3 regions of the Pseudomonas sp. RT4P38 genome follow, and region 1 is predicted to be linked to each of the others. Evidence: predicted binding sites of a transcription regulator. Region 1 holds the regulator's gene; each other region holds the start of a gene.
The links. The regulator FliA, encoded in region 1, starts transcription of late flagellar genes. The targets are predictions, from matches to a motif close to CTAAAGTTTNNNNNNNNNNNGCCGNTAA.
Positions count from the first base shown of each region.

Region 1 (6,701 bases):
ATTTTAATGCCATCCGGCCTGAGTTGAGGGGATTGGCTTATCACTACTCCCAGAGTTTTTTTGGAGATTCCGCGGGCAAGATTCTTAAAAATGAAGATTTGTTCGGTCGGTTCACCCATCAGAGTTTCTATTATGACGACTGGATGGACGGAAACCTGCTCAGGCGTTACGGCAAGCCGAATTTCGAAATCGTCGATGGACAACTGCAGGTGACTGCCATGCAGGACTTCAGGTTGGAAAATGATGAAATCCAGATCAGTGATTTGCCGATCATTCAATTTGATTGGGCGCTTAATCTAATGATGGACCACTGGTTATGGGGATCGAATATCTTTGAAGCGCCGAGATCACCTGTCTCGATTGTGATTTTTGGATGTACCCAAGAAGAGCTTATGACAATCGAAGGCGAGGAGATGCGCCTCGATACGCGGTATATGGTCGGCAAAGACTTGAAATTCGGCGATATCCAGAAAGAGATGATCCTGACGGCGCGTAAACCTTAGCCTTTCGAGTGCCCGTGGCTTTGGATTGAAACCCGGAGTAATCACGGGCAGTTTGGCCTGTTGCTCTGATATCCCGCGCGGAGGCTGCACCGGCCGTCCGGGTCGCCAATTCCTTGCTGATTCTCTCCGATTCGAACCCCCCCCGCAAAAGTTGGAAGGCTTCTTGCAATAGCCGCTTTGCGCCTGCTTCAGGCGTCAAAAGTTTGCTTTAAAGGAACGGGGAAAACCGGTGGATCGCTCTCAGTTACTCAACAGTGCTCGCACAAACGTTGCCGACTTAAGTCGGGGCAATCTGGGTGTGCCGTTGTTGCTGCTGGTCATGCTGGCGATGATGATGTTGCCGATCCCTCCGTTCCTGCTGGACGTGTTCTTCACATTCAACATTGCCTTGTCGATCGTGGTGTTGCTGGTCTGCGTTTATGCCTTGCGACCGCTGGATTTCGCGGTGTTTCCGACCATTCTGCTGGTGGCGACGCTACTGCGGCTGGCGTTGAACGTGGCCTCCACGCGGGTGGTGATGCTCCACGGTCAGGACGGTCACGCCTCCGCCGGTAAGGTGATCCAGGCCTTCGGTGAGGTGGTGATCGGCGGTAACTACGTGGTCGGTATCGTGGTCTTCGCGATTTTGATGATCATCAACTTCGTCGTAGTGACCAAGGGTGCCGGGCGGATTTCCGAGGTGAGTGCGCGTTTCACCCTCGATGCGATGCCTGGTAAACAAATGGCCATCGACGCCGACTTGAACGCCGGCTTGATCGATCAGAACCAAGCCAAATTGCGCCGGATGGAAGTGGCCCAGGAAGCCGAGTTCTACGGTTCGATGGACGGTGCCAGCAAGTTCGTTCGCGGTGACGCCATTGCCGGCCTGCTGATTCTGTTCATTAACCTGATCGGCGGCATGGCCGTCGGCATCTTCCAGCACGGCATGAGCTTCGGCGACGCCGGCAAGGTTTATGCGCTGTTAACCATCGGTGACGGTTTGGTGGCGCAATTGCCATCACTGCTTTTATCTACAGCTGCAGCGATCATGGTGACCCGTGCTTCCGGTTCGGAAGACATGGGCAAACAGATCAATCGCCAGATGTTCGCCTCGCCGAAAGCGTTGGCAGTGGCGGCGGGGATGATGGCAGTCATGGGCCTGGTGCCCGGCATGCCGCACTTCTCCTTTCTCAGCATGGCGGCCGTGGCGGCCGGCGGTGCGTACCTGTTCTGGAAGAAGCAGAACGTGGTCAAGGTTCAGGCCTTGCAAGAGGTCAAGCGTCAGCAGGAACTGTTGCCATCGCCCGCTCGCGCCCAGGAAACCAAGGAGCTTGGCTGGGACGACGTGACCCCGATCGACATGATCGGCCTGGAAGTCGGGTACCGGCTGATTCCGCTGGTGGACCGCAACCAGGGTGGACAGTTGCTGGCGCGGATCAAAGGTGTGCGCAAGAAGCTGTCGCAGGATCTGGGCTTCCTGATGCCGACCGTGCATATCCGTGACAACCTCGACCTGGCGCCGAGTGCCTATCGCCTGACCCTGATGGGGGTGATCCTGGCCGAAGCGGAGATTTACCCGGACCGCGAACTGGCGATCAACCCGGGGCAGGTCTACGGGACGCTCAACGGCATTACCGCCAAAGATCCGGCTTTCGGTCTGGAGGCGGTCTGGATCGAAATCAGCCAGCGTGCCCAGGCGCAATCCCTCGGTTACACCGTGGTCGATGCCAGTACCGTAGTGGCAACCCACTTGAACCAGATTTTGTACAAGCACTCGAGCGAGTTGATCGGTCACGAAGAAGTGCAGCAACTCATGCAATTGCTGGCCAAAAGCTCACCAAAACTGGCTGAAGAGCTGGTGCCTGGTGTGGTGTCTCTGTCGCAGCTGCTCAAAGTTTTGCAGGCTTTGCTGGCCGAACAGGTGCCAGTACGGGACATTCGCAGCATTGCCGAGGCCATCGCCAACAATGCCGCCAAGAGTCAAGATACTGCCGCGCTGGTGGCCGCCGTGCGCGTCGGCGTATCCCGCGCAATCGTCCAAAGCATTGTAGGCACTGACTCCGAGCTACCAGTGATCACCCTGGAGCCAAGGTTGGAACAAATATTGCTCAATAGTCTTCAGAAGGCAGGACAAGGCTCGGAAGAGGGCGTTCTGTTGGAGCCAAGCATGGCTGAAAAACTGCAACGCTCGTTGATCGACGCGGCGCAGCGTCAGGAAATGCAAGGTCAGCCGGTGATTCTGCTGGTAGCCGGTCCGGTTCGCGCGATGCTGTCGCGATTCGGCCGATTGGCAGTCCCGGGTTTGCACGTGTTGGCGTATCAGGAAATTCCTGACAACAAGCAAGTGACCATCGTTGCGACAGTAGGGCCCAACGGCTGAGGTAGTGGTTTATGCAAGTTAAGCGTTTTTTCGCCGCCGATATGCGTCAGGCCATGAAACTGGTTCGTGATGAGCTGGGCGCTGAAGCCGCCATCATTGGCAACCGCCGGATCGCCGGTGGTGTCGAGTTGACGGCTGCCCTGGATTACAAGTTGTCGGCGCTGGCTCCGCGCGTTCCGAACATGGAACTCGAAGACGAGCTGCGCAAGACTCAGTCGCGGATCGTTACCGCCCAGGCCGAACTGAGCCTGCGAGGCGAAGGCGAGAGCGACAAGAGTACCAATCGCCAGTTGTTCGCCGGCCTGCCACTGACCGCCGCCGAACCGCTGATAGAACCGACATACGCTGAACCCCGTCGGCCTGCACCGGCCGCTGCGCCAGCCTCCGGTGGTGTGGACCCGCGGGCGTTCGACTCGATGCGTTTCGAACTCAACAGTTTGCGCGAACTGATGGAAGTGCAACTCGGCTCCCTGGCCTGGAATCAGCTGCAAGGCAGCCGTCCGGCCCAGGCCAATCTTTGGCGTCGCCTGCAACGCATCGGTCTGTCCGGTCCGTTGTCGCGGGATTTGCTGGCGCTGATTACCGATATTGAAGAACCTCGTCAGGCCTGGCGCATGTTGCTGGCGCACCTGGCGCGGATGATCGCCACACCGGAAATCGAGCCGCTGGAAGAGGGCGGTGTGATTGCCATGGTCGGCCCTGCCGGCATGGGCAAAACCACCACGCTGGCCAAGCTCGCCGCCCGCTACGTGCTCAAGTACGGCGCGCAAAATATCGCGTTGGTGAGCATGGACAGCTACCGTATTGGTGCTCAGGAGCAGCTCAAGACCCTTGGCCGGATCCTCAATGTGTCGGTGACTCACGTCGACCCGGGTCAGTCGCTGGTGCAGGCACTGGAGCCCTTGCTGCGCAAACGCGTGGTGCTGATCGATACCGCGGGCCTCCAGGCCAGCGATCCGGCACTGCGCATGCAGCTCGAAAGCCTGGCCGGTCGTGGGATCAAATCGAAAAACTATCTGGTGTTGGCAACCACCAGCCAGAAACAGGTTCTAACGGCCGCTTATCACAGTTACAAGCGTTGTGGGCTCGCTGGCTGCATCCTGACTAAACTGGATGAAACGGCAAGTCTGGGCGAGGTGTTGAGCCTGGCCATCAGTCATGAATTGCCGGTGGCCTACCTGACCGATGGCCCGCGGATTCCGGATGATTTGCATCTGCCGCGTCGTCATCAGTTGGTCAGTCGCGCGGTAAGCGTGCAAATGCAAGAAGAACCCAGCGAAGAAGCCATGGCTGACATGTTCGCTGATATTTACCACAGCCCGACCAAGCAGGTCGGCTGAGGTATTAATGAACAGTTTTTGTACCTACATCGATGGTCTGCCATGCATTGTTCATTTTGTGAACGCGCAGCCAGTAATGTGGCCTCCGTCTAAGTAAGACAAGGTAAAGAAAATTCATGGGCAGCATGCATCCCGTACAGGTGATCGCGGTGACCGGCGGCAAAGGTGGCGTCGGGAAAACTAACGTGTCAGTGAACTTGTCCCTGGCTCTAGCTGAGCTCGGCCGGCGCGTCATGCTGCTGGACGCCGATCTGGGGCTGGCGAACGTCGACGTCCTGCTGGGACTGACACCCAAACGTACGTTGGCCGACGTGATCGAAGGCCGCTGCGAGCTGCGCGACGTTCTGTTGCAGGGCCCTGGCGGCATCCGCATCGTCCCGGCCGCGTCCGGCACTCAAAGCATGGTTCACCTGAGCCCGGCCCAACACGCCGGCCTGATCCAGGCGTTCAGCGACATCGGCGATAACCTCGACGTATTGGTGATCGACACCGCTGCGGGCATTGGTGAGTCGGTAGTCAGTTTCGTTCGCGCAGCGCAAGAAGTCTTGCTGGTGGTCTGCGACGAACCGACCTCGATCACTGACGCCTACGCACTGATCAAATTGCTTAACCGCGATTACGGCATGAACCGCTTCCGTGTCCTTGCCAACATGGCCCAGAGCCCGCAGGAAGGTCGCAACCTGTTCGCCAAGTTGACCAAGGTCACAGATCGCTTCCTCGACGTCGCCTTACAATACGTCGGCGCGGTGCCTTACGACGAAAGCGTGCGTAAGGCTGTGCAGAAGCAGCGCGCCGTCTATGAAGCCTTCCCGCGGTCCAAGTGCTCCCTGGCGTTCAAGGCCATTGCACAAAAGGTCGATACCTGGCCGCTGCCTGCCAACCCGCGTGGGCACCTGGAGTTTTTTGTCGAGCGCCTCGTGCAACAAACGGCAGGACCGGTGTTATGACAGCCAGCGGCTACAACCTCTACAAGAATTCGGCACGTGACGCGCAGTACGAGCTGATCGAGCGTTACGCGCCACTGGTTAAACGCATTGCCTACCACTTGCTGGCGCGTCTGCCGGCCAGTGTCCAGGTCGAAGACCTGATTCAGGCCGGCATGATCGGCCTGCTTGAAGTGTCGACCAAATACGACGCCAGCAAAGGCGCGAGTTTCGAGACGTACGCGGGCATTCGAATCCGCGGCGCGATGCTCGATGAAGTACGCAAAGGGGACTGGGCGCCACGTTCGGTCCACCGCAATACCCGGATGGTCAGCGACGCCATTCGCTCGATTGAAGCTAAAACCGGTCGTGACGCTAAAGATCACGAGGTTGCGGCCGAACTCCAATTGAGTCTCGACGATTATTACGGGATTTTGAACGACACCCTGGGCAGCCGGTTATTCAGTTTCGACGATCTGTTGCAGGACGGCGAACACGAAGGGCTGCACGAGGATGGCGCCAGTGCTCATCTGGAGCCGTCGCGCGATCTGGAAGATGAACGCTTCCAGAGGGCACTGGCGGATGCGATTGCCAATTTGCCGGAGCGTGAGCGACTGGTGTTGGCGCTGTATTACGACGAAGAGTTGAATCTCAAGGAAATCGGTGAAGTCCTGGGGGTTAGCGAATCTCGGGTCAGCCAGTTACACAGCCAGTGCGCGGCCCGTTTGCGGGGGCGTTTGGGGGAGTGGCGAGCGCGCTGAAGGCAGTGTGGGGACACTGCGAACGCGGCTGGTGGGGTGTTGAACCGCACGGGTCCCGATCTGTTGTGCTCCAGACAGTCATTGAGTGCTTTGCCGGATTGATTGAAATGGCGCGTCCAGGTGCTGGGCGCGTTTAAGACTGCTTGGAGGTCGAATTGAACAAGAACATGAAAATCCTCATCGTTGATGACTTCTCAACGATGCGGCGGATCATAAAAAACCTGTTGCGTGACCTTGGGTTCACCAACACGGTCGAGGCCGACGATGGCACTACTGCCATTCCGGTTCTCAACAGCGGCAGCATCGACTTTCTGGTAACAGACTGGAACATGCCCGGCATGACCGGTATCGACCTGCTGCGCCACGTGCGTGCCGATGAAAAGCTCAAGCACCTGCCGGTGCTGATGGTGACCGCTGAAGCCAAGCGCGAGCAGATCATCGAGGCAGCCCAGGCCGGTGTTAACGGCTATGTGGTCAAACCCTTCACGGCCCAGGCGTTAAAAGAAAAAATCGAGAAGATTTTCGAACGCATCGGTTGATGTGCGAAGCCACTGCGCCACGGGGGAGCTATGGAGCATAACGAATCTTCACAGGGCGATTTCGAGTCGACCCTGAAAAAACACGCTGTCGAACTGGTCGAAAGTCTTGAAAAAGGCAGGTTCGGCGACGCCGTGCAACTGATCCATGAGCTCAACCAGACCCGTGACCGAGGCCTGTATCAGGAAGTGGGCAAGCTCACTCGCGAGCTGCATAGTGCGATCGTCAATTTTCAGATTGACCCGAACATGCCGCAAGCCGAGGAAGTGTCACAGATC
Region 1 covers NZ_CM142703.1:2,010,759-2,017,459, forward strand. The annotation lists gene ACYZT7_RS09310 (hypothetical protein) at 1-503, shown strand, start outside; gene flhA (flagellar biosynthesis protein FlhA) at 733-2,862, shown strand; gene flhF (flagellar biosynthesis protein FlhF) at 2,874-4,202, shown strand; gene fleN (flagellar synthesis regulator FleN) at 4,319-5,149, shown strand; gene fliA (RNA polymerase sigma factor FliA) at 5,146-5,886, shown strand; gene ACYZT7_RS09335 (chemotaxis response regulator CheY) at 6,054-6,425, shown strand; gene ACYZT7_RS09340 (protein phosphatase CheZ) at 6,456-6,701, shown strand, end outside.

Region 2 (6,701 bases), 1.2 Mb from region 1:
AAATTGTGCAAGCCGGGCACCAGGGTTTTTCAAGATGTCGCTGAATGAGCGTTGCCCACCCAGATAAAAATGCAGCGCGCTCATGCCCACGCACAAGGTCAAAGTACCTTGGCCGACGGTACGCTGGAAGCTGCGCTCGGCAGCCTGGCCCCACGCAGCGCTGAGGTGCTGCAACGTGTCGAGGCTCAGCTCCGACGGTACGGGTAGCGGCGATGAGCTGTCGGTTTTTTGCAAATAGCCTTCGATGGCCGCGACCAGAGGCTGCGGATCGATTCCCAGCAGATTCTCCTGCTGCTCGGCCCGGAACTTGGTGCGGTAACGCGGCCCGGTGTCGAGGTCTGGCGCGACGGCAAACAGTCCGGTGGCCGGTTTGCCGGGTTGCAGCTTGATCCATTGGCTCCAAGGCTCCAGCACCTCGGCCACTCGGGCAATCTGGTTCTGGCGCAGTTGGTTGCAGCGTGAGGCGCCCAGCAGCAAAGCCACTACGTAAGTCTGTTCGATGCTCAGGTTTTGCGTCTGGCTGGCCAGTTCATCGCGCAGGCTCAGATGCTGGAGTCGGTGTGCACAGGCGATCCGGTAGAGCTGATGCAGCTCCAGCCACAGGCCTTCCGGCACCGGGCAATAGAGTTTGGTCGAGCGAATAAGGGGCCCGTTCAGGCAGTGAATTGCCCGTTGTAGCGCCTGGGTCAGCAGCGGCGCACGGTCCTTGCTGAACGTCGGTGTGAAGCGCACGACAATCTGTTTGTATCCAATGGCCAAGTGACGTTGCAGCGCCTGGCAGAGGTTGGCGATCTTGCGCGAACGCTCGTCGAGGACAATCGACTGATGCAGGAAATGCCGCTCAAGGTGTTTGCAGACGTAATACACCTCGGGGCGCAACAGTTCGAGCAATTGCAGGCGATTTTCGCTTGGCGTGAGCAGCTGGTTGAGTTCGCTCAAGCCTTGATACAGCTGGCGAGCGGTCTCGCCGATATTGGCTTTGGGCAGATTGGCGATCCAGCGCTTGAGATCACGTGGGTTGGCTTCACAGAACGACAGGCGCAACTGCGTCGGGATCGGGGCGCGTAGCAACAGGTGGAGACTGGTCTCATTCATGCGGTGGAAAAACTCCAACCGGGAAAGGGGCAGTGAATGGTCTGACTGTAGCAGCTATGGATTTCTACCGTTTGTCTGTCAGTCGAGTGCCATCCGGGTGTCCTACTAATCTGACAGTCGTGCGACTGGATACGCACAGTCGTACGGCCTGCTGCCTACGCAGGGCGGGTCTCTTTGTAACTTCAAGGAGATGAAGTTTATGTCTAGATATGTAGTGGCAAATCAATGGGGCGGTAGTTCGGCACCCTGGCATCCGGGCGGAGACTGGACGCTAGGCGCGCGGGACAACCAGAACGTTGTCGCGATCGAGATCAAATCGGGCGATGGCGGGAAGAGTTTCACCGGCACCATGACGTATGCGGGTGAAGGTCCCATTGGCTTCAAGGCTCAGCGCACGGGCCAGAACCAGTACAACGTTGAAAATCAGTGGGGCGGCAACGATGCCCCCTGGCATCCGGGTGGCAAATGGGTCATCGGAGGTCGGGATAATCAGAACGTTGTGGCGTTGAGCGTGACCTCCAGTGATGGAGGGAAAAACCTCAGTGGCACCAATACCTACGCCAACGAAGGGCCGATCGGCTTCCGTGGACAGATAGAGTAACGGCACCACCGAAATGTCCGGCCCCGCGAAGACGTTCGCGGGGCCGGATCAGGGGTCAGGCGTTTGCCAGGCCCATGCCCTGGCCCATCTGTACCGGCGAACCGGCCGCCAGCTCTTCAGCCCACTTCACTTGATCAGGCCCGAACAGCACGACAGCGGTCGAACCCAGTTTGAACCGACCCAGTTCTGCACCTTTCTCCAAATGGATTGGCGCACGGGCAGCTTCGTCGTAGCGGAAGGTTTTCAGCTCGCGTTTTGGCGGCGTGACCAGCCCGGCCCAAACGGTTTCGATCGACGCCACGATCATTGCGCCCACCAGCACCACGGCCATCGGCCCGCGTTCGGTGTCGAAAATGCATGCCACACGCTCGTTGCGGGCGAACAGTTCCGGAACGTTTTCGGCGGTGGTCTGGTTGACCGAGAAGATCCGGCCCGGGATGTAGACCATCTCGCGCAGGGTGCCGGCCAGCGGCATGTGCACGCGGTGGTAGTCCTTCGGCGACAGGTAAATGGTGGCGAAATCACCGCCCATGAACGGCGCTGCGTTGGCAGCGTCGCCGCCCAGCAATTCCAGCACACTGAAGCTGTGGCCTTTGGCCTGGAACACGCGACCGTGTTCGATCGGGCCGAGTTGGCTGACCGCGCCGTCGGCCGGGCTGAGAATCGCGCCTGGCGTCTCGTCCAGCGGGCGGGCGCCGTCCTTCAGGGCGCGAGTGAAGAACGCATTGAAGTGCTCGTAGGCGGTCAGGTCTTCGACCAGCGCCTGCGACATGTCCACCTGATAACGCTTGGCGAACCAGGCGGTGAAGGCATTCTTGAACCAGCGCACGCGGCATTCGGCGATACAGCCGGCCAGTCGCGACAGCAGGTGATGGGGCAGCAGGTATTGGCTGAGGATAAACAAACGCTTATTCATTAACTGTCCTTAAAAACCTTAAATCTCTACGGGCGTATCGGGATGGTTGCCCCATTCGCCCCAGGAACCGGCGTAGCCTTTGACCCGCGGATAACCGAGGGATTTGGCCACCAGATAGGTGAAGCCAGAACGATGGTGAGTCTGGCAGTGGGTAATCACTTCTTTGTCTTTGCTGATCCCGAGTTTTTCCAGGATCTGCGGCATGTCGGTGCGGATGCGCAGGTTGCGCGCCTGATCCATGCCCGCGGTCCATTCGAAATTGACCGCGCCGGGAATGTGCCCGGCCTTGGCCGCCAGGACTTTCTCGCCGGAGTACTCCAGCGGCCCGCGTGCGTCCCAGATCGCCAGGTCGGCGGCACCGAGACGGCTTTGCAGGTACTCGCGGGTGGCGGTGGGTTCGTCGTGCAGGGTCAACGCAACCGGGCCGCCGACCGGAGCCGGGATCTGGATCGACATGGGCGAGCCTTCTGCCAGCCAAGCTGTCAGGCCACCATCGACATAGTGGTACTTGCTGTGGCCGATGACATCCAGCAGCCAGATAAAGCGCCCGGCCCAACCGCCGCCCTCGTCGTCATAGACGACGTAGACCGCGTCCTTGTTGTGGCCCAGTTCGCCGAACAACGCTTCGAGTGCCGCTTGCGGCGGCATCAGTCCCGGCGCAGGCGCCTGACCGAGTTGCGTGCGTTTCGGATCGACAAAACGCGCACCGGGGATATGCCCTGCGGCATAGCGGGCGCTGCTGGTCAGGTCCACCAGAATCAGTTCGCGGGCGTCGAGACGGGCGAGCAAGTCGCTCGGCTCGATGACCAGCGCCAAGCCAGAGAAGTCAGACATGTGAGGTCTCCAGAGCACAAAAGGGAGGATTGTAGCGGGTCATTGGCCGTGGTGGCTAAAGCTATGCAGGGCTTTCTCAATACATTGCGCGGTTTTGCCGAAGGCTTGCACGGTGATTTCCGAGAACGGCCCGCCGCCCTGATCCGCCACCACAATCATGATGACCCGGCCGTTATTGACCAGTGAGCGTAGCAGCAGGTGTTCGCCGCCGAACTGTGAGCGCAGGCTGGCCGGCAATAGCGTCGAAAATTGCGCATTGTTGTCCGGTGTCAGGCGCACTTGGGCCTGTTGCGAGAGCAGGCGTTGCAGCACAGTGCTCTGGCTGACCACGAAATTCAGGCCGGCCACTTCTTTCGGCAGTCCGGCCGTTTGGTGCACCCGCAGATTAGCGTGAGTACGGTCGGCCATCAGGATCATCACCCGACGCATGCCGCACGCAACCAAAGCGTCCCGGGCAGAGGTGGTCAAGTGCATGGCATTGGTGAAGCGACTCGGCTCCACCAGCAACTCGGCACATTGTCTGCGCCACTTCGCCAGGTCTTCGGCGGTCGGCGCCGGGGCCGGCAGCAAACCGGCGTGGATGCGGGTTACGCCCCATGGCCAGATCAGCGACACGGCCGGGTGCCAAAGGTCTGGCATGGCGTGATGGCGGGCGCTGTTGGCGGCCTGTTGGTGCAACTGCTGCTGCACTTCGTCCATCGGCATTTGCAGGTACAGGCTGGTCAGGTACTGCCAGCGTTCACTGTGAGGGCTGTCCCAGGCGTGTTGTGCCGACAGTGCCAGACCGTTGGCCAGCAGCACTGTATTGGCCGGTTGATTGAGCCAGCGGCGCAGGGTCGGATCGTCATCGAGGCGGTTCTGCTGGCGCAATGGGTGATCGCTGTCGCGAGCGATGCGCAGCACTTTCACCAGCTCACGCTGCTCGTTGAGCAACAGCCGATAACCCTGCTGCACCCAGATCGGCAGGCGCCAGATGTCCACGAGCGCCAGGCAGATTTCCAGCAGGCGTGCGCCGAACAATTGCTTCTCGACTTTGCTCGCGGATTCACCTTTATGGATGACCCGCAGCTCCCATTCTTCGAGCAGATGCGGATGGGTCAACGCCATCGGCCAGAGCGGCGAGAGAAACAGCAGGCTGCCCCAGTGAATGTCCTGCCAAAGCCGGGCCAGGCGACTGGCGAAAAAGCCGTTGGCCTGTTGAGTCGCGTGCTGGCTGATCAGTTGCAACTGACGCAGGGCAACCGGGATGTCCGACTGAGGTTCGGCAGGCAGGCGGGCGAGCAGTTCTTCGGTGCGCTTCAAACCGAGGCGATTGATCGCCACCTCAAGGTTTTCCGCGGGCTCGGTCATGCTGCCATGGGTGTGGCGATTGGCTTCGCGAATCACACTCAGCGCCAGCGCCGGGCTGTCCTGCATCAGTTCGGCGATATCGCGCAGGGAGCTGCGACTGTTGGCGATGGCCTTGCAGACACGGTCGTGACTGGCTTGCGGAACCGGCAGGCGCACGCCATCGAGAAGCTTGACCCAGCCTTCGAGAGTGGTCGGTTTTGGAGTTGGAACGTTCGTTTCGTTAGCCATGGTTGGACGCGATCATCGTCTGCATTACCTATGCCCGGAGCGGGCCAAATTGGCTTTTCGCCTGAACTGGCTATAGTCTGGCGCAGTTTTGCCGATAAGTAGAAGAAGAGATTTTTTAACTTCCGAATATGACCTTGAACCCGACTCAGTAAGTGCTCTCCTACCTATGGCTAAAATTATCGGCATCATCGTCGTATTCGCGAGCGTGCTCGGCGGATACGTGCTCTCCCATGGCAAGATTGCCGCCCTGATCCAGCCTTTCGAGGTGTTGATCATCGGTGGTGCTGCCCTTGGCGCATTCTTGCAGGCCAACCCCGGCTACATGACCATGCACGTGCTCAAGAAGTCACTGAGCATGTTCGGTTCGCGCTTTACTCATACCTTTTATCTTGAAGTGTTGGGGTTGATATACGAGATCCTCAACAAGAGCCGCCGCGAAGGCATGATGGCCATCGAAGGCGACATCGAAGATGCCGCAGCGAGCCCCATCTTCGCCAAGTACCCGACGGTGCTCAAAGACGAACGCATGACCGCGTTCATCTGCGATTACCTGCGCATCATGTCCTCCGGCAACATGGCTCCCCACGAGCTGGAAGGCCTGTTCGACATGGAGCTATACAGCCTCAAAGAAGATCTTGAGCATCCGTCACACGCCGTCAACGGCATCGCCGACGGCATGCCCGGTTTCGGTATCGTCGCAGCCGTTCTGGGTATCGTGGTGACCATGGCCTCCCTGGGCGAAGGCGACCAGGCCTCCATCGGTCTTCACGTCGGCGCGGCACTGGTCGGTACCTTCTTCGGTATTCTCGCGGCGTACGGTTTCTTCGGTCCGCTGGCCCATTCCCTGGCCCACGATGCCAAGGAAGAACTGAACGTCTACGAAGCCATCAAGGCCTCGCTGGTCGCTTCCGCTTCCGGCATGCCGCCGTCGCTGGCGGTAGAGTTCGGCCGCAAGGTGCTGTACCCGGCGCACCGTCCCAGCTTTGCTGAGCTGGAACAAGCGGTTCGCGGTCGCTAAGCATGGAAAATAACCAGCCGATAATCATCAAGCGCGTCAAGCGCATCGCCGGCGGGCATCACGGGGGCGCCTGGAAAATCGCCTTCGCGGACTTCGCGACGGCGATGATGGCGTTCTTCCTGGTGCTGTGGCTGCTGTCCACCGCAACACCCGAACAGAAGATCGCCATCGCCGGTTACTTCAAGGACCCGGTCGGCTTTTCCGAAAGCGGCACGCCGTACATCATCGACCTGGGCGGTTCGCCGACCCTGGCGCCGGAGAACACCCTCAACCCCGAGGTGAAATCTCAGCCGCAGCCAGACAAGGTGACTATCGACACCGAGCAGGTTGAAGGCATGGCCGAGCAGGTCGAGAAGGAGCGTCTCGAGCTGTTGCTGCAAGAACTGCAGAACAAAGTCGAAGAGAACCCGCAACTCAAGAAATTCAAAGACCAGATCCTGTTCGAGATCACGCCGGACGGTTTGCGCATCCAGATCGTGGACGCCGAAAACCGGCCGATGTTCGACTCTGGCAGTGCCCGTCTGAAGCCATACTTCGAAGACATCCTGCTGGCCATGGCCGACACCATCAAAGCGGTGCCGAACAAGATCAGCATCAGCGGCCACACCGATGCCAAGCCGTACACGGGCACCGGTGACTTTGGTAACTGGGAGCTCTCG
Region 2 covers NZ_CM142703.1:768,482-775,182, forward strand. The annotation lists gene ACYZT7_RS03490 (molecular chaperone) at 1-1,095, opposite strand, end outside; gene ACYZT7_RS03495 (lectin OAA family protein) at 1,295-1,696, shown strand; gene asd (archaetidylserine decarboxylase) at 1,752-2,612, opposite strand; gene ACYZT7_RS03505 (rhodanese-like domain-containing protein) at 2,631-3,446, opposite strand; gene ACYZT7_RS03510 (HDOD domain-containing protein) at 3,486-5,024, opposite strand; gene motA (flagellar motor stator protein MotA) at 5,191-6,042, shown strand; gene motB (flagellar motor protein MotB) at 6,045-6,701, shown strand, end outside.
Region 2: motA (flagellar motor stator protein MotA) is a predicted target of FliA. The motif match lies at 5,095-5,122, and genes of this name have one in related genera.

Region 3 (6,701 bases), 1.3 Mb from region 1:
GCCGGCTGCCTGGGTGACGTTCTGGTTGATGTCCTCGACCACATGCGCCTGTTGCAAGGTCGCGCTGGCGATGGAGGCGTTCAACCCGTTGAGGTTGCGCAGCGCCTGGCCAATGGCATTCAGGCTTGCACCGGCCAGACCGGCCTGCTCGATGGTCAACTGCGATGCACGGCTGCTGTCGCCGATCACTTTGACCGCCGCTTCGGAATGACTTTGCAGGCGCTCGATCATCGACTGGATCTCGGCCGTGGACTTCTGGGTACGCTGGGCCAGGAGTCGCACTTCATCGGCCACCACCGCAAAACCGCGGCCTTGCTCGCCGGCCCGGGCGGCTTCGATGGCCGCATTGAGGGCCAGCAGGTTGGTTTGCTCGGCGATGGAGCGGATCACCTCGAGGACGCTGCCAATCTGCGTGCTTTCGGCGGCCAGGGTGCGAATCACTTCCACCGCCTGATCAATGGTGGACGACAATTTGTCGATCTGTTGCAGGCTGCCATCGATATTGATCTGGCCCTGCTGCGCCTGAGACTCGGCATCGCGCATTTCGCTGGCGGCGTGCTCGGCATTTTTCGCAACATCGTGCACGCCATACGTCACTTCATTGATGGCAGTGGCCACCAATTCCATTTGTTGCGACTGCTGCTGGCTACGTTGCTGGGCCTGGGCGGCGTCGTTGCCCAGTTCACTGGACGACTGGCCCAGGGCACTGGCGGACACTTGCAGTTCTTTGATCACCAGTCTCAGCTTGGCGGTGAAGGCGTTGAAGTGTCGTGCCAGTTGCGTGACTTCATCCTGGCCATGGGTGTCGAGGCTGCGGGTCAGGTCGCTCTCGCCGCTGGCGATGTTGGCCATGGCGTTCACGGTTTCCTGCAGTGGACGCAAGATGCTGCGGGCAATCAGGATCACCAGCAGCGCCATGATCAGGGCAATCACCAGCCCCACGAACGAGGCCTTCCAGACTTGGCTATAGAACTCGGCCTGCATGTCATCGATGTACACGCCCGAACCGATCACCCAGCCCCAGGGTTCGAACAGTTTGACGTAGGACGTTTTTTCTACCGGCGCACTGGCCCCCGGTTTAGGCCAGCGATAGTCGATGGTGCCGGCACCCTTGCTCTTGGCGACGGCGACCATTTCGTTAAACAGGGCAAAACCATCCGGGTCACGGATCGCCGAGAGGTTCTGGCCATCGAGTTTCGGGTTGGCCGGGTGCATGATCATCACCGGCGTCAGGTCATTGATCCAGAAGTAGTCATTCTGGTCATAGCGCAGACCGCGAACGGCTGTCAGTGCCTGCTTCTGCGCAGCATCGCGGGTGAGCGTGCCGGCGGTTTCGAGGTCGTGGTAATAGGTCAGAATGCCACTGGCAGTTTGCACCACATGCTGGGTTTTCTGAGCTTTGGCGTGGTACAGGTCATCGTGAATCTGCTTGAGCATCAAGACGCCCAACGTCATTAGCATCATCACGGCCACGATCAAGATGAGCCACAAACGTCGGCTGATCGACATACTGCGCAAGCTGTTCATAACGCTGTCACTCCGGTTTCTTTTTCTTGTTATAAATGATCGCCAGCATCCAACCACACTTTGCCTATCGGTCATATCCGACCCAAGTCCAATAACGCGGCAGCGCTAATCGGACTTGTCTGATAGGATTTCGGCCCCGCACGGAAAAACCTGAATCAAAGTTGATTTTTCACGGAATTTTTATGGTTCCGTCTGGATCCTGTGCGCGCGGGCCTTCAGCTAGGCTGATCGCAGTAAACGTTCTGAAAAAATATTAACGGGGCATGCCGTGGCGCATCGCTTCTTGGGGGATTGATGGATCTTTGGACTGCCTTTTCGGCATTGATTCTTGGGGTTGTAGAAGGGCTGACGGAATTTTTGCCGATCTCCAGTACCGGACACCAGATCATTGTGGCGGACTTGCTCAACTTCGGTGGCGAGCGGGCCATGGCCTTCAATATCATTATTCAGTTGGGGGCGATTCTGGCGGTGGTGTGGGAGTTTCGCCGCAAGATATTCGATGTGGTTATCGGTTTGCCGACGCAGCCGAGCGCTCGACGCTTTACCGCGAACCTGCTGATCGCCTTCCTGCCGGCCGTGGTATTGGGGGTGATTTTCGCTGATCTGATCCACGAGTATCTGTTCAACCCGATCACCGTGGCCACGGCGTTGGTCGTGGGCGGTATCGTCATGCTGTGGGCTGAGCAGCGTCAGCATGAAGTGCATGCCCACACCGTCGACGAAATCACCTGGAAAGACGCGCTGAAAGTTGGCTTTGCCCAGTGCCTGGCAATGATTCCCGGCACCTCGCGCTCCGGCTCGACGATCATTGGCGGTTTGCTGTTCGGCTTGTCGCGCAAGACCGCCACCGAGTTTTCTTTCTTCCTGGCGATGCCGACCATGGTCGGCGCGGCGGTGTACTCGGGCTACAAGTATCGCGACCTGTTCGTTCCGTCTGATTTTCCGGTGTTCGCGATCGGTTTCGTGACGGCGTTCATCTTCGCGATGATTGCCGTCAGAGCCTTGCTCGTGTTCATCGGCAGCCACAGCTATGCGGCGTTTGCCTGGTATCGCATCGCGTTCGGCCTGGTCATCCTGGCCACCTGGCAGTTCGGCTGGGTCGACTGGACCGCGGTCAAGCCATGAATGATGGCAGTTCGCGCAACAAGCCCGGACGCAAGCCCGGTGGAGAGATCCGCAAACCTCGGCTGAAACTGCTGGTGTTCGCGGTCCTGTGCGCGCTGCCGCTATTCGGCGCGATGTCGTTGTGGCTGCGCGGGGTTTCGGTGATTCCCCTGGCGGCGTACGGGATCGTCAGCGTCCTGGCGTTCTTTCTGTACTGGTGCGACAAGCGCAAGGCGCGGGCCGACAATTGGCGCACGCCGGAGAACGTGCTGCATGCGGTGGAACTCGCCGGCGGCTGGCCGGGCGCCTTGCTGGCACAGCAACTGTTTCGTCACAAGACGCGCAAGATCTCGTTTCAGCTGGTGTTCTGGATCATCGTGCTGATGCATCAGGTGTTCTGGATCGACCAGCTGTTTCTCGGCGCCCATCTGTTCGCGCTGCTCTAAACCAGCAGTCCGACCTGGGTACGCTTGGGCAACTTGCTCACCACCAGTTGATGGGAACGTTGCAACAAGCCTTGCAGCTCTTCGGTGCCCACAGGGTAGGGCGTTTCCATGATGATCCACTGAGCCCGCGCCAGATACGGCGCCGGGCGGATTCCCGGGCGGTCGCAGTGACCGAGAAACAAGTCCTTGTCGACCTTGAAGGCCAGGGAGTCGCCCCGCAGATTCTGCAAGGCGAACATCTTGTTCCCTGCAATCGAAAACACCCGTACGCCACCCCACTTGTAGTCTTCCCGCGCACCCGGCAACGCGAGACAGAATTGCGCGACATCCTCTTCGCTCATACGTCCAGCCTTCATATCAGTCGGTCCCCACAGGCATTGAATGATTCGATCAAATGGTCGAGCCAGGCGCGTACGGCCGGCATCACCCCGCGCCGATGAGGGTAGACCGCTTGCAGCCAGCCGCCAGGCAGCGACCAATCGGGCAGCAACTGCACCAGCGAGCCGTTTTCCAGTTCCTGCTCGCAATACATCATCGGCAGCATGGTAAAACCCTGGCCGGCGAGGGTGCAGGCCTTGCGCACGATAAAGTCATCGATGCCCAATCGCGCTTCGAGGCTCAACTCAAAGCTTTTGCCCTGTTGGTTGAGCATGCGTATATGCACCAGGCGGTCGGCTTCCAGGGCGCCGAGCACGGGCAGGTTTTTCAGGTCTTCGGGGTGGTTGATTTCACGTCCATGCAAAAACGCGGGGCTGGCGACCATTGCCATCTGCGCCTGGCGCAAGCGTCGGGTGACCAGCAGCGGATCCTCATCGCCCAACTCACGCACTCGCAGCGCCACATCGACGCCCTCGGTCACCAGGTCGACGCGGCGGTTGAGCAACATGACCTCCAGTTGAACCTGAGGAAACTTCTCAAGGAAATCGCTGATCACTGTCGGCAGAATTTCGTGTGCCAACCCGACGGGGCAGGACACCCGCAAACGCCCGCGAGGTTCACTGGACATGCTGGCGACGGCTTCGTCGGCCATCTCGGCCTCCAGCAGCATCGCCTGACAGTGCCGCAGGTAACGTTCACCCACGGCGGTCAACTTCAGTTGTCGGGTGGTGCGTTGCAGCAGGCGCGCGCCGAGACGCTCTTCCAGCTCGGCGATGCGCCGCGACAACCGCGACTTGGGAATTCCGAGCAAACGCCCGGCTGCCGCGAAGCCACCGGCTTCGACCACCTTGGCGAAGTAGTAGAGATCATTAAGGTCTTGCATAGTGTGAGCTCGATTGTTCTATCAGTGGGACGAACTATCGCATTGTTGCGGTCTAATCAGCTATTGGTTTCGCCTGTAGGATTCTCCCCATCAGATCGCCTCGTAGCGATCCTCACCTGGAGATCCCACATGAAACTGCTGCATATCGATTCGAGCATTCTTGGTGACAACTCGGCTTCCCGTCAGCTGAGTAGCGAAGTCGTTAAAGCCTGGCAAACCGCCGAGCCGACTGCCGTGGTGACTTACCGCGACCTGGCCGCCGATGCGATCAGCCATTTTTCCGCCACCACCCTGGTCGCCGCCGGCACCACCGCTGAACTGCGCAACGCCGCCCAGCAGCACGAAGCCGAGCTGAGCGCCTCGACGCTGGCCGAATTCCTCGCCGCCGATGCCGTGGTGATTGCAGCCCCGATGTACAACTTCACTATCCCGACTCAACTCAAGGCCTGGATCGACCGCATCGCCGTTGCCGGTCAGACCTTCCGTTACACCGAAGCCGGCCCTGAAGGCCTGTGCGGCGGCAAGAAAGTCGTGATCGTATCGACTTCCGGCGGTCTGCATGCGGGTCAGGCCACTGGCGTGGCTCACGAAGAGTACTTGAAAGTCCTGTTCGGCTTCATCGGTATCACGGACATCGAGTTCGTCCGTGCACATGGCCTTGCTTACGGTGACGATGTCCGCACCAAAGCCATGAGCGACGCTCACACGCAAATCAATGAGCAGTTGTTCGCTGCCGCGTAAGGGGTGTGTAAAGAAAATCAAACAGCTCGGGCAGTACCAAAAAAACTCTGTATTCTGATCACGCAAGTGCCAGATGCGGAGTTTTCTGTTTTTGGATGTTTCGGAATTTCATTAAGTAGTGGCCCGAGTTATGCAGTCGAGGGTTAACGTCCCCGGTCAGTAGCCAGGTGGAGCCTCCCATGGTGCGTCTTTGTGCAACGTTACTGATTTGCCTGCTCAGCAGCCTGAATTCAGTGCATGCCGCGCCTGCGCCGCATCCTCACTGGAGCGTCGGCTTCCATGAGATGAGTTTTCTTGACCCTCTGGACTTGCAGCCGATGCGCGCCATCGCCTTCTATCCCTCCAGCGACAAGGAGCACTCCAGCAAAATCGAGGGCTACACGGTCGAAGCGGGCGAAGACACCCGAGTCGCCATCGGCCGTTTCCCGATGCTGATGCTGTCCCACGGCAACACCGGAACCCCGCTGGCTTTAAACGATCTCGCCACGTCGCTGGCACGCAAAGGGTTTGTGGTGGTGGCGGTTATCCACCCCGGTGACAACTCCAAAGACCACAGCCGCCTCGGTACGTTGAGTAACCTTTACGGTCGGCCCATCCAGATTTCCGAAGCCATTACCGCGACGCTCGGCGACCGTATGCTCGCGCCCTTCGTCAATGCCGATCAGGTCGGCGTGATCGGCTATTCGGCAGGTGGGGAGACGGCGCTGATTCTGTCCGGCGCGACGCCAGATCTGGACCGTCTGCGCCGCTATTGTCGGGAGCGCCCGGACGACCGCGATGCCTGCAACACCCAAGGCGAATTGATTGTCGACCGTGATGACTTGCAACCGGTGGCTGACCCTCGGGTTCGCGCCTTGCTGCTGATGGCGCCGCTGAGCCTGAAGTTTGGCCGCCATACCCTCGCCGACGTGCATGTGCCGGTGCTGCTATACAGCGGCGACGGCGACAAACTGGTGGCGTTCGACAAGAATGCCGCCGCCCTGGCGCGCAAACTGCCGATCGCACCGGACTTCAAGTTGCTGGCCGGGGCAGGGCACTTCGTGTTCCTTGCGCCCTGCAATGAAGAACAACTTATCGCTATGCCGGCGCTGTGCACGGATGCCGATGGTGTCGACCGCAAAGACATCCATCGCAACATGATTTCCGAAGCTGGGCGTTTCTTCTCTCATGCGCTTGGCAAACCGACCCGGGCCGGAATGCAGACAGCCGATCAATGATTTTATGACCATCACTTAACCCCTGTGGGAGCGAGCTTGCTCGCTCCCACAGGGATTGCATGCGTCAGGTTACTGCGCGGCGTTTCAGTATCAAGGTAAGGCCCAGCCCGCTTACCGATAACAACGCCGCGCTGAAGAAAATCCACGTGTACCCCAGGTTCAACGCCACCGCGCCCATCAACGGCCCGGCAATCGCCAGCGCCAGATCGAAAAACACCGCGTAAGCACTCAATCCCGCCCCGCGACTGGAATTGGGCACTTGCTTGATTGCTTCGACCCCCAGTGCTGGATAGACCAGCGACAGACCGAACCCGGTCAGGCCTGCGCCGATCAGTGCATAACCGGTCGAAGGCGCGAGCCACAGCAGCACCAGGCCCACTGTTTCAATGCTCATACAGGCAATGG
Region 3 covers NZ_CM142703.1:3,308,096-3,314,796, forward strand. The annotation lists gene ACYZT7_RS15365 (methyl-accepting chemotaxis protein) at 1-1,527, opposite strand, end outside; gene ACYZT7_RS15370 (undecaprenyl-diphosphate phosphatase) at 1,822-2,652, shown strand; gene ACYZT7_RS15375 (DUF1294 domain-containing protein) at 2,649-3,077, shown strand; gene ACYZT7_RS15380 (MmcQ/YjbR family DNA-binding protein) at 3,074-3,433, opposite strand; gene ACYZT7_RS15385 (LysR substrate-binding domain-containing protein) at 3,430-4,338, opposite strand; gene ACYZT7_RS15390 (FMN-dependent NADH-azoreductase) at 4,468-5,079, shown strand; gene ACYZT7_RS15395 (alpha/beta hydrolase family protein) at 5,259-6,296, shown strand; gene ACYZT7_RS15400 (MFS transporter) at 6,361-6,701, opposite strand, start outside.
Region 3: ACYZT7_RS15365 (methyl-accepting chemotaxis protein) is a predicted target of FliA. The motif match lies at 1,655-1,682, and genes of this name have one in related genera.